DNA from 3 places in the Paenibacillus sp. FSL M7-0896 genome. Region 2 is predicted to be linked to each of the others. Evidence: predicted binding sites of a transcription regulator. Region 2 holds the regulator's gene; each other region holds the start of a gene.
The links. The regulator LexA, encoded in region 2, represses DNA repair genes until DNA is damaged. The targets are predictions, from matches to a motif close to CGAACATATGTTCG.
Positions count from the first base shown of each region.

Region 1: the regulator LexA is predicted to act here: its motif matches at 1,546-1,559, upstream of recA (recombinase RecA).
Region 3: the regulator LexA is predicted to act here: its motif matches at 3,169-3,182, upstream of MKY12_RS22760 (YolD-like family protein).

Region 1 covers NZ_CP150250.1:4,041,042-4,046,156, reverse strand. Annotated here, with positions in the region: gene MKY12_RS17310 (competence/damage-inducible protein A) at 42-1,331, shown strand; gene recA (recombinase RecA) at 1,629-2,693, shown strand; gene MKY12_RS17300 (RecX family transcriptional regulator) at 2,809-3,546, shown strand; gene rny (ribonuclease Y) at 3,856-5,115, shown strand, end outside.
Region 2 covers NZ_CP150250.1:3,896,773-3,901,887, reverse strand. Annotated here, with positions in the region: gene MKY12_RS16690 (hypothetical protein) at 1-122, opposite strand, end outside; gene MKY12_RS16685 (hypothetical protein) at 314-586, shown strand; gene MKY12_RS16680 (hypothetical protein) at 602-961, shown strand; gene MKY12_RS16675 (hypothetical protein) at 1,053-1,274, shown strand; gene MKY12_RS16670 (hypothetical protein) at 1,389-1,607, shown strand; gene MKY12_RS16665 (L,D-transpeptidase) at 1,687-2,025, opposite strand; gene lexA (transcriptional repressor LexA) at 2,214-2,840, opposite strand; gene MKY12_RS16655 (LysM peptidoglycan-binding domain-containing protein) at 3,038-3,454, shown strand; gene MKY12_RS16650 (DUF896 domain-containing protein) at 3,564-3,773, shown strand; gene MKY12_RS16645 (hypothetical protein) at 3,821-4,348, shown strand; gene MKY12_RS16640 (HAD-IA family hydrolase) at 4,384-5,115, shown strand, end outside.
Region 3 covers NZ_CP150250.1:5,294,003-5,299,117, reverse strand. Annotated here, with positions in the region: gene MKY12_RS22780 (glycosyl hydrolase) at 1-1,187, shown strand, start outside; gene MKY12_RS22775 (PH domain-containing protein) at 1,205-1,696, opposite strand; gene MKY12_RS22770 (hypothetical protein) at 1,897-2,499, shown strand; gene MKY12_RS22765 (GNAT family N-acetyltransferase) at 2,587-3,012, opposite strand; gene MKY12_RS22760 (YolD-like family protein) at 3,242-3,577, shown strand; gene MKY12_RS22755 (hypothetical protein) at 3,620-3,781, opposite strand; gene MKY12_RS22750 (M15 family metallopeptidase) at 3,960-4,646, shown strand; gene MKY12_RS22745 (WGxxGxxG family protein) at 4,722-5,115, shown strand, end outside.

The DNA of each region.
Region 1 (5,115 bases), 140 kb from region 2:
AACCTTGCAGGATACCTACAATCAGGAGGAGAACGTCAGCTATGAAAGCAGAGATTATTGCCGTTGGAACAGAACTTTTACTTGGACAAATCGTGAACAGCAATGCCCAGTTTCTTTCAGTCGAGCTGGCTGCATTAGGCATTGACGTTTATTTTCAGACCGTTGTGGGAGATAACAAAAACCGCCTTCTGGAAGCGATCCGGATTGCTCAGAGCCGGGCGGATGTTATATTGTTCACGGGCGGCATTGGTCCGACCGAGGATGATCTGACCAAGGATGCGCTGGCTGCGGCGCTTGGCCGGACCCTGCACATCGACCAGCTGGCCATGGATCATGTGCAGCGCTTCTTCGATGACCGCAAGATTGTAATGACTGAGAATAACCGCAAGCAGGCGCTTGTCATTGAAGGGACGACTCCTCTGCCTAATGATACCGGCCTTGCGGTAGGGATTGCTTTTGCAGAAGAAGACAAATATTATATCGTGCTGCCCGGCCCGCCCCGGGAGATGAAGCCGATGTTCACGGATAAGGCCAAGCCATGGCTTCAGCAGCATGCACTTACTGGTGAAATGCCGCTCTACTCGAAGATGCTGAAGTTCGCCGGGATTGGCGAGTCGCTGCTGGAGGACAAGCTGATTGAGCTGATCCGCAGCCAGAGCGATCCAACGATTGCCCCGTATGCCAAGGAAGGCGAAGTGACCGTGCGCATCTCCACCAAGGCGCCGTCCGAGCGGGAAGCTATGGTCAAGCTCGATGCTCTGGAGAAGACGATTGCGGACATTCTGCCGGAGAATCTGTATGCCAACATCGATGTGCCGCTGGAGCAGCTGATTGTGGACTGGATGGCGGATGCGGGACTCACTCTGAGTGCTGCCGAGAGCTGTACAGGCGGTCTGCTGATGGAGAGCATTACGAATATTCCGGGCAGCGCCTCCATGTTTGCCGGAGGGATCGTGTGTTATTCCAATGATATTAAGAAGAAACTGCTGAATGTGCCTTCCGCCATGCTTGAAGGTCCGGATGCCCCGGGAGCGGTGAGCCGCGAGGTTGCGGAGGTACTGGCTGAGCAGGTGCGTATGATCGGTGACACGGACTTCGGCTTATCGGTTACCGGTGTAGCCGGACCGGGATATTCCGAGCGCAAGCCGGTGGGTCTTGTGTTCGTAGGACTGGCTGAGCGGGGCTGCAAGACAGAGGTATATGAGCTGAATCTGAAGGGCACCCGTGAGAACATCCGGCTGCGCACCGTCAAGGCGCTGCTGTACCGGTTGTGGCGCCGCCTGGAAGAACGCAAGGTTGCTACTCCGCTGGAAGGCTCGGCCTTGCAATAACTGTACGGGCCGGTATATAATTCATGTATACGGAAGAACCGTGGCTTGAGCGATCATGCTGCGGTTTTTTGTTTTATATTAGGTATAACAAATTATCCTATGACTGTTCCTATTAACGTAAGAAGCGGAAGAGAAGCACCTGCTGAGTTTTGCATCCGGAAGGAGGCCTGCATCTTACAATAAAAGGGATTGTTATCCCCGGGAGCAAAAAAAACGAATGTATGTTCTAAAAAAGACTTGGCAAGCCCTTCAAAACACGTTATGATAATACTATAAACAGTGAAGGAAGTGGTCTGATTGTCAGATCGTCGTGCAGCGCTTGATATGGCGCTTCGTCAAATAGAAAAACAATTCGGTAAAGGTTCGGTAATGAAACTGGGAGAATCCACTCACATGAAAGTGGAAGTTGTACCTAGCGGATCTTTGGCACTTGATATTGCACTAGGTATTGGCGGACTTCCCAAAGGACGTATTATTGAAGTATATGGACCGGAATCTTCCGGTAAGACGACGGTTGCACTTCATGCGATCGCTGAAGTACAGAAGCAGGGCGGACAAGCTGCCTTCATCGATGCTGAGCATGCGCTTGATCCCAAGTATGCCAAGGCGCTTGGCGTTAACATTGATGAACTGCTGCTGTCCCAGCCTGATACGGGTGAACAGGCCCTGGAAATTGCTGAAGCGCTTGTACGCAGCGGAGCAGTAGACATCATTGTAGTTGACTCTGTAGCAGCACTTGTGCCGAAGGCAGAAATTGAAGGCGACATGGGTGATTCCCACGTAGGCTTGCAGGCCCGTCTGATGTCCCAGGCCTTGCGGAAGCTGTCTGGTGCCATTAACAAATCCAACACTATTGCGATCTTCATCAACCAGCTTCGTGAGAAGATCGGCGTAATGTTCGGTAACCCTGAGACCACTCCGGGTGGGCGTGCTCTGAAGTTCTACTCCTCTGTCCGTCTGGATGTGCGCCGGGTAGAGAGTATCAAGATGGGTAACGATGTCGTGGGTAACCGCACGAAGATCAAGGTTGTGAAGAATAAGGTAGCGCCTCCGTTCAAGCAAGCGGATGTAGATATCATGTACGGTGAAGGAATCTCCAGAGAGGGAAGCCTTGTGGATATCGGTACGGAGATGGATATTGTCAACAAGAGCGGTGCCTGGTATTCCTATGAAGGCGAACGTCTGGGTCAAGGGCGGGAGAATTCCAAGCAGTTCCTGAAGGAACATCAGGATATTGCTCTGCTGATCGAGAACAAGATCCGTGAGGCAAGTAATCTCACGACTCTGGTAGAGCCACCATCTGAAGCGGCTGTGGCTGCGGAGCAAGAGGAAGAAGAGAAGCTGCTGCTTGAGATTGAGTAATTAAGTACTCCTCTACTTCTAATTGAATAATGAAGTCAAGATGGATAGGCGCCCTGTGAAGATATAACAGGGTGCCTTTTCGTAAATATTTCAGCTTAAGTAGGTGAATGGCAGGATGGTTATACAATTGGATGAGGAATTCGAGGAACAGGATGAGCAGCAGGTGCTGGCGGATTTCCCGGCAGATCAAGAGCTGGTAATTACAAAGGTAGAGCGGCTTAAGAAGTCTAATTATCGTTATCTAATCCATTTCGGAGACTACAACATGACTGTTCATGAAGATGTCATGATTAAATACCGGATGATTACCGGGAGTGCTTTTGTAAAAGCGGATCTGGAGGATATCGTTGCCGCAGACGAGCGCCAGCGGGCGTATGTGGAGGGGCTTAGGTATCTGGAGCGCAAGCCCAGAACCGCACAGGAGATGGCCCGCCGTTTAAGGGAGAAGGAAATAGGGGAGACTGTTATTGCCGAAGTTCTGCTCCGCCTGCAGGAGGAACGTCTGCTTGATGATCCCTTGTACGCCAAGCAGTGGGCGGAGCAGAGGATTGTGAATCAGCGTAAGGGCAAGATGTGGATCCGGCAGGAGCTGCGGGAGAAAGGGATTGATAAGTCGCTGATTGCGGAAGCGCTGGATGAGATCACACCCGAGCAGGAGCTGGAGAGCGCGCTGCAGACCGGACGGAAGAAATGGAATACGATCCGGGGAGATGTGAACGACAAACGCCGGAAGACAGGGGCGTTCCTGATGCGCCGGGGATTCTCAGGAGAAATGGTGCGCCAGGTGATCGGGATTCTGCGGGATGAGCAGGATTCTGGGGGGGAAGAAGAGGAGTTTTACTTCCCGGATTGATTCTCTTGACTTTATTACGGTTATCGACTCTCTTGACAAGGTCTTTTTATAAATAATAAAATATAACATGAATCGGCATAAACTAAGAATCCTTTTTCCTTCCCAAAAAGCAGACTCTTATGTTCCGGTTCGCGTACAACTCATATGAAATGTAATCGCCGGATAAGGCGGGCAATGTGCATGTGCAGCATGTGCAGTATGGCAATCGGTGTATTACCGGTTTTTTGTATGGTGATGAACGGATAGTTTAACAACTGCACAAATACCCAAGGGAAGATCCTTGGAGGATATCAACGAGGAGGTGAACAGATGGATCCATTGATCTGGGTCATTGTCGTTCTCGTTGTAGCTGCAGCATTCTTTGGATTCGGTTATTTTATTCGTAAATCCCTTGCAGAAGCTAAGATTTCCAGCGCAGAGAAAGAAGCCGTAGTCATCGTGGAGAACGCGAAGAAAGAGGCGGAGGCGCTGAAGAAGGAAACGGTACTTGAGGCTAAGGACGAAGTTCATAGAATCCGTACCGAAGCTGAGAAAGAAACTCGTGAACGTCGGAATGAAATCCAACGGCAAGAGCGACGTTTGCTGCAAAAGGAAGAATCGCTGGATAAAAAAATGGAATCGCTTGAACGAAAAGAAGAACAAGTAGCTAACAAAGAGAAACGAATTGATGAAACCCAACAGCAAATTGATGTTATTTACAAGAATCAGGTAACTGAACTGGAACGTATCTCCAATCTGAGCATCGATGATGCCAGAAGTATCATTCTCAGCAATGTAGAACAGGAAGTTCGCCATGAAACTGCTCAGATGATCAAGGAAATCGAACAGCAAGCTAAGGAAGAAGCGGACAAGAAAGCCCGTGAGATTATCACCTTGGCGATTCAACGCTGTGCGGCTGATCATGTGGCGGAAACTACGGTATCTGTCGTTACCTTGCCGAATGAAGAGATGAAGGGCCGGATTATCGGTCGTGAAGGCCGCAATATCCGTGCGCTGGAGACTCTGACCGGGATTGATCTTATTATTGATGATACGCCGGAAGCCGTTATTCTGTCAGGATTTGATCCGATCCGCCGCGAAGTGGCCCGTACGGCACTGGAGAAGCTGGTGGCAGACGGACGTATCCATCCTGCACGTATTGAAGAAATGGTGGAGAAATCCCGCAAAGAAGTGGATGAACGGATTCGCGAATACGGTGAACAAGCTACCTTCGAGGTTGGCGTTCATGGTCTGCACCCGGATCTGATCAAAATTCTGGGCCGCCTGAAATTCCGCACGAGCTACGGTCAAAACGTACTGAAGCACTCCATGGAGGTTGCTTATTTGACTGGACTTATGGCCGGTGAGCTTGGGGAAGACATCGTGCTTGCAAAACGTGCCGGACTGCTGCATGATATCGGCAAGGCGCTTGATCATGAAGTGGAAGGCTCGCATGTTGAAATCGGCGTCGAACTGGCGAAGAAGTACAAGGAACATCCGGTGGTTATCAACAGTATCGCGTCCCACCATGGAGATTGCGAGGCTACCTCGGTTATTGCTATGCTGGTTGGTGCTGCTGATGCTTTGTCA
Region 2 (5,115 bases):
TCTTCGAGAGGAATCGGGGGCCGGATGATATACCATAGCAGTCCATAAGCTATTCCGAAGTAAAGGATTACACCCAGTATGGATATGGACAGAAGAATGATGATAACTTTATTTCCATTCATACATTTACCTCCTACATAAAAAAAACTCTCCCGATTTTTAGTATGGGGGAGAGGAGTGATGATGACGACTGAACAAAGCTCTCACATCATAATATAATGGAATTATAACTCCAGATCAAATCATTTTACATACTATTCCATCTCCTATATACTTAACCAGAAGAGAATTCTAGTGGCAGACATGGGAGCGGATGATGAAGAATACATATAAGATTATGCTTTCGCTGATGCTCATCCTGGCGCTAACATGTCCGGTGGCTGGGGCGGAAGGAGCGGCTGTGCCAGCGGAGACCCAAGCTAGGCTTATGGAGCAATATGGGCTGGATGCGCCGGCTCTGCCGTTGTGGGATTGGAGCAGCGTTGATGTCGGGGGCAGTGGCATTACAGGTGGGATGCTGTTCGTCTACCGGATGATGTTGAATCCGCTGGGGGTCATGTTGCTAGAGATACTATATATTCTGTAGTAGAGGGGAAAAAGAATGAATTCGCGTTATGATACGCCAAGCCCTGTACGCAGAGTCCGCAGGAGATCGGGCGGTAAGTCGTTACTGGTTCTTATCCTTGTTCTGATTGTGATGGCGGTTACGAATCCGGGAAAGGAAGCATTCAGTGAATATTCTGTAAAGAATCTGGAAAATACGCTCGGTCAGGAAATAGGCGACGGAATTACCAAGCAGGTGGCCCAGCCTGTAATTGAGTCTTTGACCGTGAGGGATAACTACATTTTGTTTTCTGTATTCAGTGTACCGGACCTTAAGAATACCAATTTTTTTACCCGGGATGGCGGGGCCACGAAGAAGTATATCGGATTGTTCAAAATCCTGTTTATTAAGCTGTAAATATGGTTTACATATTGTTCCATGACCCGGTATAATTGAATAGATTCGAGACGGAATCTTTAATATGGTTGTGGAACAAGGAGGAACGAAGTTGAATACGGCTTATAAAGTACTGTCCAGTGATGCTGATCTATTCGCTGCCGCACTGGCACAGGTACAGGTCTACGTCGTTCAGCTGGTTGATGGCAAACCGCATGTGATTGCTGATTATGCCGGACCTGTACAGAAATGGACACCGGAGTACATTGTGCTGGCCGGAATGACTTATAGACGCGATGAATTTGAATTCCGGGTACGATTGAACAAGAAGTAAGCAGATTCGCTGCCCACTACCTGCAGCTCTAACTAACATTACTGCCGAATCACACAATCTTTGGAGCCATTCTTGGCATCTCTTATACTATCCAAGTGTAAAAGAGGTGTAAAGATGAGCCAAAGAGAACGTAACCGGATTCGCAGAGCCATTAATGTCCTGCTGACACAGCGGGCAATCCTGCTGGAGAGACTGGAAGAGATCAATGAGAATCTGCGCAGGGTGCCTAGAGGTTCGCGGGCCAGAAGAGAACTGCTGGCAGCCAGAGAATCGATCCGCGAGGCCATCCGTTTGAATACGGTGGCTATCCGTCTGTTGAGAAGTGTGCTGTAGTCTGTATCCGCTCTAATTTATATGAGTCACAGGAACCCTTGGGACGCAATCTGGCGTCTCAAGGGTTTTTGCGACGTTCCTATTCCCGGATGGTGACACGGGTACCTATGGGAACGAGGGCGGCTAGAGCCAGAACATCTGCGTTATACATTCGAATACAGCCGTGTGAGACCATGTGGCCGATGGAGGATGGGTCATTGGTTCCGTGGATGCCGTAATGCGGCTTGGACAGTCCCATCCAGAAGGCACCGAACGGACCGCCCGGATTGGGCTGTTTGTTAATGATGGTGTATTCGCCTACAGGCGAGACGGTTAACATTTTGCCGATGCCGACAGGGAAGCCTCTGGTGACAACGTCATTATCCAGCAGATACAGCATGCGCTGTGACAGATCGACGATAATTCGGTAATTGGGCATACAGATCAGCACTCCTTTGTAACAGGATATGTGCGGAGCTATGCAGCGGTTCGCAGAAAAAATGGCCAAAAAGCTGAATGCGAACAAATGTTTGTATACAGCTTTTTGGCCACCACACGAAGTAAAATGAACATAAAACAGGCTGCTTCGCATGGTGCGGAGCAGCCTGTTCTTAAGCGGGGAGTAGATTAGTGGATATCGCGGAATAATCCGATGACCCGGCCCAAAATTGTAACGCGGTTGAGGCGGAGAGGCTCGTACGCCGGATTCTCCGGCTGCAGCCTGATATGATCCCGTTCCTTGTAGAAGGTCTTGACAGTTGCTTCATCTTCTTCGGTCATCGCTACAACAATATCGCCGTTGTCGGCAGTCTGCTGCTGGCGCACGATGACATAATCCCCGTTCATAATTCCGGCATCCACCATACTGTCACCAAGGACAGATAGCATAAATACCTTGTTATCACCTACATAATGAGCAGGCAACGGGAAGTAATCCTCAATATTCTCTGTTGCTGTAATAGGAACACCAGCTGTAACCTTACCCACTACCGGGATGCGGGTAACGGTCTGGACGAATTGATGCACATTCTCTGAATCTTCCTGGCCGAGTAATTCAATGGCACGCGGTTTCGTTGGGTCACGCCGGATCAGGCCCTTCTTCTCAAGCCGGTCCAAGTGACCATGCACGGTTGAGCTGGAGGCCAGGCCGACAGCCTCGCCAATCTCGCGGACGGACGGAGGATAACCCTTGCTGCGGACTTCATTACGTATAAATTCCAGGATCGCCAGCTGACGACTAGAAATCTTTGACATCGGTATCAACCCCATATACTATGTTTGGGAAAATTATAACATAGAACTTCCGTTCGTACAAACATAAGTTCTAAAATGAGGAAAATAAGAGAACGGAAATAAAGAGAACAAATGTTCCGAAAAAACTATTGATCGAAACACATGTTCGTGTTATATTATTTTCGAAAGCAAGAACATGTGTTTGGAGGATGATAATCATGTTAAAGTATAGTACATACAACAGCATCTACAATAATGAGGATATCAAGGTGTCCGCTCCCAGTAATCCAACTGCTCATAGTTATGTAACCAAGATCAAGGACGGTATTCTTCATAGTCTCGCTGCGCTCTCATCACTATTCCGTCAGGTCAGCCTGATGAAGCTGGTCCTGGTGCTGATGCTTGTTATTTCGGGATTCACTGTGGTGGGGAATGTTTTTGCCGGTTCGGTCTCGTCGATGAAGCCGGATAAGCGGATCGTAGTCGAACGCGGGGATACCTTATGGAGTATTGCGTTAAGCAACAAGCCTGGGGACATGAAGACAGCCGTATATATAGAAGGAATAATGAAGAGTAATCATTTGGAGAACAGCGTCATTAAGGCCGGAGATATTCTGACTTTACCTTTATACTGAAGGAATGCAGCAGGCTAATGATCGACTCGGAGAGCTTTCAGGGGGTAGACCTTGACAAGCTCTTTTTCTCATGGCAAAGTTAAAATGAATTTAGAGGGAGGGAAACGTATTGAATATTGACGAATTGGTCGCACGCATCAATGAATTGGCACGCAAAGCTAAGAACGGCGGCCTGAATGAAGAGGAACTGGCTGAACGTGCCAAGCTCCGCGAGATTTACCTGGGGAATATCCGCACTAACTTTCGGGCCCAGCTTGATACCATCGAAATTGTGGACAATCCGGAGCATGAAGAAGGCAATAACGGACTTAAGCATTAGCCTGTTGCCTTTTCATAGATAATACAGGATGACTAGGGGGAACTTACATGGCCCGTTCTTGGGAAAGAATGGTTCAACGCAACACGAAGCAAATTAACCAGCAAAGAAAGAAGCAGGGGAAGGACTCCATTTACACTTCCAGCACTAAGACTGCCGCGAAAAGCATCGATATTTTCAAAGGCCGAAATATCGTATTCCCCGTTGTACTGATGCTGCTCGGTATCATGTTCTGGGTGGTCGGCTCAATTGACGAAGCCAAAGGAAGCGGGATTCTGGCCAACTGGCTGGGTGTAGTGCTGTACTTCCTGCTCGCTGCGCTGCTGTTCTTCCGCCGTCCGTTTCTTAAGGTTGAGCGTGCGCGTATCTCTACTATTAAATACAACCGCGAACGCTTCCTGGCTGCGGCGGATATTGAGAAGATCACTTTATCGCGCAGTGTAGTTACCATTAAGTATAAGGGTAAGCGCAAGCAGTGGATTTTCTCCAAGCTGATTAACCGTTATGACACTGCTGCGATGGGGGAACGCCTGGAGCAGTTCGCCAAGAACAACAACATTGAGGTCGTGCACGAATAGCAAGACAGACCAGCATATAGGGAGTGGGAGAACAAATGCCGATTACCGCCGTTCTATTTGACCTTGACGATACTCTGCTGTGGGATGACCGCAGTGTGGAAGAAGCCTTCCGCTATGCTTGTGAGGCTGCTGGAGATTCCGTTGATCCCGGGGAGCTGGAAGCTGCTGTACGCAGGGAAGCCCGTACACTTTACGAATCCTATGAGACGTATCCGTTCACGAAGCTGATCGGTATTAACCCGTATGAAGCGCTGTGGGCGAACTTCACTGCCGGTGAGCAGCCTGAGTTCCGTCAACTGGAACAGCTTGCCCCTGTCTACCGTAAGGAATCCTGGCGCCGTGGCCTGGCCTCACTCGGGGTAGAGGATGAAGCGCTGGCTGCACAGCTGGCTGACAAGTTCGCCGCAGAGCGCCGCAGCCGTCCTTATATCTATGAGGAGACGCTTCAGGTGCTGGACGAGCTGCGCGGTAAGGTGAAGCTGCTGCTGCTGACGAACGGCTGCCCGGCTCTTCAGCAGGAGAAGCTGGATGGTGTGCCGGAGCTTACCCCGTATTTTGACCACATTGTGATTTCGGGAAGCTTCGGCAAAGGCAAGCCGGACAAGGGAATCTTCGAGCATGCGCTCGGACTGCTGGATATTACTCCGGAACAAGGTATAATGGTGGGCGATAAGCTTACGACAGATATTCTTGGGGGCTTGTCTGCCGGACTGACTACGGTCTGGATCAACCGAAATAGCAAAGCCTCCGACCCGGAGATTACACCG
Region 3 (5,115 bases), 1.4 Mb from region 2:
CGGAGAAGCTCATCAGCAGCCAGCGGCAGGGCGTAACCGACAGTGCGATCCGCTGGCACAAGGCCGGGGGGATCGTAGCGATGACCTATCATGCCAACCTGCCGGGCAGCGCTCCAGCTTGGACGAATGTCTCCATGAGCCTCAGCGAAGCTAATTTCAGCAAGTACATCACACCGGGAACGCCAGAGTATACGGCAATGATTGCTGAGCTGGATAAGGTAGCTGTTTTCCTGAAAAAGCTCAATGACGCCGGTGTTCCCGTACTCTGGAGACCCTACCACGAGATGAACGGCGGCTGGTTCTGGTGGGGGCAGAAATCCTCCTTCGTCACCCTCTGGGAGATCATGTTCCAGCGGTACACCGTCTATCATAAGCTGCACAATCTGCTGTGGGTATGGAGTCCGAATGCCAAGAACAAGAATAGTGAGGAGCCGGCGAAGTATTATCCGGGCAGCGGCAGAGTGGATGTGCTGGCAGCAGATATTTTCGAGGGGGATTACAAGGTAAGCCATCATGATACGCTGTGGGACCTGGGGCGCGGCAAGCTGATCGCCATCGGCGAGAACGGGGAGCTTCCTCCGCCAGCTGTGCTGGCAGGCACGCAGAACAAATGGAGCTACCAGATGACCTGGGGCAAGATGCTGTACGAGCGCAATAAGGATGCAGTAATTCAAGCTTTTATGAAGAATAGTGCCGTGTTCTCCAGAGATGATTATTCGGCCAAGGCTGCGGCGTATGCTTCTTCAGGAGGGGTACTCCCCAAGCCGGGCCTCTATGGGCAGTATTATAACAATATTACACTTATCGGCACGCCTGCCCTCACCCGGACAGATGCCAATATTAACTTCGTCTGGAGGCAGGCGGCGCCTGATCCGGCCGTTCACGCAGATCTGTTCTCCGTACGCTGGAGCGGTCGAATAAGCGCTGCCTACAGTGAGACCTATACGATCTACTCGTATTCAGATGACGGAATCCGGATATGGATCGACGGGAAGCTGATTATTGACAGCTGGATTAAGCAGAGCGGGCAGGAGCGGCAAGGCACAGTGAGTCTGATTGCAGGGAAGCTGCATGAGCTGAAGGTGGAGTACTATGAGAACCAGGGGGATGCGCGGGCGGTACTGATGTGGGAGAGCCCCAGCCAGGCCAAAGGCGTAATTCCGGCAGGAGCCCTCTACCTTCCATAACCAAGTGTAACGAAGCGTCAGATATGCTCGCGGTAGCTGATGTTGTTGGCGATTTTCTCGTCACGGACGGCTTGGCGCAGGATATCCTTGACAGCTTGAACCTTACGGATTCTATAGAAGGGGAGCTGTGGAGATGAAGCATCATCCGACAAAATGATCAGCGTCCCGATGCCCAGCATACGCTGCATAACCGACTGAGTGACAGAGAAATCATTGACCCGCAACAGCTCGATTTCTTCGACATCCTTGCCGATCAGTCCGCTCTTCACCATAATCCGCTGGGACGTAATCGTATACTTGGTGGTATTCAGTCCGATCAGCCCCTTGAGACGGTCGGAGATGCCGGCAGGCTTGCCCTGCCATAATTCTTTTTCGGGACCGGAGCTATGGCCAGCCGCCGGACGGCGTGCTGCTGCCGGAGAACCGGCCTCTTCTGTACCTGCCCCGCATTCCCCGCAGAATTTGGCACCTTCCTTGTATTCCGCACCACATGCTGTGCAATAAGCCATGATAATCTTCCTCTCCTTGAACAGATGAATTCATTATAGTATAACAGGAATTGCCAGTCATCAACGGGTTATGGCCCGCCGTTTCTCCCTATGAATACGCTTAACTGCTGACATATGTTTCATTGCGCCGAATTTTACATTAATTTCATTTGCACTTAACAAAAATCGATATTATTCTGTTAAGTGGAGGGATATTAACTATGAGACAAGCTTTACTTGCAGGACTGCTAGTGGCCGTCATGATACTCAGTGCCTGCGGCAATAACAGTGCTGAACCGGCGTCCCCGGAAGAGGTACAGGAGACGGTACAGAACTTTTACAATGAAATGTCGAAATTCGACGAAATGGGCAAATCCTCGCTAGAGAACTTCAACACCACGCTAACCTCTTATTCCACCGGACAAGCGACAGACAAAGAATTCGAGAAGGCTGTGGACAGCTTCCAGGATACCGCATCTCAGCTTGCAGATCATGTGAACGATATCAAGATTGCGGGTGGCCTGCCGGATACGATCGAGAAGCTGCTTAGAGATTCGGTGATCGCTTTCCAGAGTGCCTATCAGATCAAGGAGAAGGCTTCCAAGGGCGCAGTATCGCCTGATGTGACCGCTGAGGAATTCAACACGATGAATGAGCAGGCGGACATAGCGATGCTCTACGGCATCTCCAAGCTGAATGAAGCCAGAGAAGCCGCCGGACTGATTGAACCGGAGCAAGCCGTACCGGGAACCGTATCAGATGCAGGCACAGATGCCAAGCAGGAACCGGGTGCTGGAAGCGCAGGGACTTCGTCAGTGAAATAAGCAGAGACAAGACTTCTTATACGCCAAAGGATTCAGATGAAGACGCTGTACAGCATTACTGTAGGCGTCTTTTTGCTGCCGATTGAATTATTGGTCCAATCTTTTTGAGAAGTACTTTGGGGCCTCCCTGAAACCTTGTCTTTCATAAAATGTATGAGCCGCTATTCTTCTGGCATGGCAATGAACCTGGATACTGGCACATCCTCTTCGGGTGGCGGAAGCTGAAGCGGATTCCACTAATTCCTGTCCAATTCCCTTACTTCTAGCTGAGGAGTCCACAACCAGATAACTAATGGAGGCGATATCTCCTCTCAGGCCCAGTTGCGGGATATAATGCAGGGAAAGACAGGCGATAACACCTCCTTCCGCTTCATAGACCATTAACTCCTCATTGGGGTCAGCAAGAAGTCTTTCTATATTCTCTTTCATATAAAGCTCGGTATCCGGATAACCTAACTGCGTCAATAGTCTGGAAATACCCTCTCGATCCTCCACATTTGCTGCTCTAATCATAAATATCATCTCCGTCCTTTCTACCCCTTTCCCCTAATGATGGCATCAGATTAGCGAAATTACTAGAACCACAGTATGGCTGTTTCAATGCAGGTGTGGTGCTAGTTCAACCCATTAATTTCTGCTTGCCTAACAAGCTGGATCGCGGATATAATACAAACATACGTTCGGTTCATGAGCGGAAAGATGATGTAGTCCGGGTTATAAACATCAGAGTGGGGGAATAGCAATGGGCAAGAAGCTTGAAGCGGGCGGTCTGCGGGAGAGCAGCCGAATCATGTTGACGGAGCATAAGGGCGGGATCAGGAGGGACGAACGGGAGACCTGGCATAGCCTGAGGCCGGTTCTGGATGAGCAGAAGCTGGAAGAGATTGAGCATACGCTGGCCTTATCGCTGCGGAGTCATGTGCGGGTAACGCTGGTGCTGTATGATCCTCAGGAGCAGGTGAAGCTGAGCGGGTTCGTGACCTCCATTCACACCCACTCGCGGGAATTCAAGCTGCAGTGGGCGGAGGAATGGAAGTGGCTGCTTGTAGATGACATTGTGGAGGCTTATATTGTCTAAAAGGTAAGCTATCTGCCTGGGATCAGCACGGGCACGCTTCATTTACTTGCTGCGGTGTCCATCCGTCTTCTCATAGGCAATCAGCGTGACTTCCGGGTTCCCGGTCATCCGGGCAATCTCCGATTCCGCCTGGCGGATTACCTCCACCACATCCTCCTGATAGCTAAGCGGGGCTATTCTGTAGCTGTCGCTGTGTATCTCCATGTTCATCCCCCTTTTCGTTTGAATGACCTGACTTACGGTCTGTCTTCTTATTCTGGCCTGTAGGCGCACAGTTCATCCGGGGAGATAGGACGCTGCACAGCTTATTTTGTGAAAAAAACGGTCATTGGTGCAAGCAATCCGGCCTAAGCGGGCATTTACTATACCAGGGGGTGAGTAGATGCTTACTTTGGAGCAGGTCAAGCAGAAGTCCGCCGCAAGGCTGGCGAAGCTGCATCCGGCCGTACTGGCCGGGGCGAACGAGCTGATTAGACGGAGCTATAACCGGGGGGTACCGATTCTCATTACGCAGGGCATGCGCACGATAGCGCAGCAGAATGAGCTATATGCTCAAGGGCGAACCAAGAAGGGCGACATTGTAACCAATGCCCGGGGAGGCGACAGCTACCATAATTACGGACTGGCAATAGACTTTGCGCTGCTCCTGCCGGATGGCAGGAATGTGTCCTGGGATATGAAACGTGACGGGGATGGCGACAAGGTGGCAGACTGGCAAGAGGTGGTGCAGGAGGGGAAGAAGCTGGGATTCGAATGGGGCGGGGACTGGACCTCCTTCAAGGATTACGCTCATCTGCAGATGAGCTTCGGCCTTAGCATCCAGGACCTGAAGGCAGGCCGACGGCCCACTGCCCAGCAGAGTGCAGCCGCACTAAGCCGTATAACCGGAGGTGAGCCAGAGGTGAACAAGGATATCCCGGTAAATATTACGCTCAATGGAAAGAAGCTGACGACCGGCGTCATGGACGAGGCAGTAACCTATGCGCCTGTACGAGCGATTGCGGAAGCACTTGGAGCCAAGGTCACGTATAATGCGTCCAGCAAGACCGTGAACATTGTGAAGGAATAACTTCTCTGCATAGATGCTGTCCCGGATGGGGAAATTATCAGCGATTAACCACATCCATGAAGGGGGCACAACATTTTGAACAAGCTGATCACAAGTCTTGCCTGCGGTACGGTCCTGTCCATGAGTCTGCTCGGAGCAGGTGACATCTCCGCAGCAGCGCCGGGCGGTATGACAACTACGACTCCGGGCGTTATGAGCACCACCGCTCCGGGCATGCACAGCACAACGACTGACGGCCGGATGGGCAACATGGGGAATATGGGCAATCTGGATGACCGTATGATGGATAGCCGGGGCAACACCATGATGAATGAGACCAGAGATTCGATGCACAAGACCGAATCCATCATGAAGGACAAAATCCGTACCGGCGACAACAGCTCCGTCTCCCCGCTGTCCAACAATAACACAACGGGCCGCTACCGGGCACAGAGCACGACCACCACAGGCACCAACAACGACAACCGCT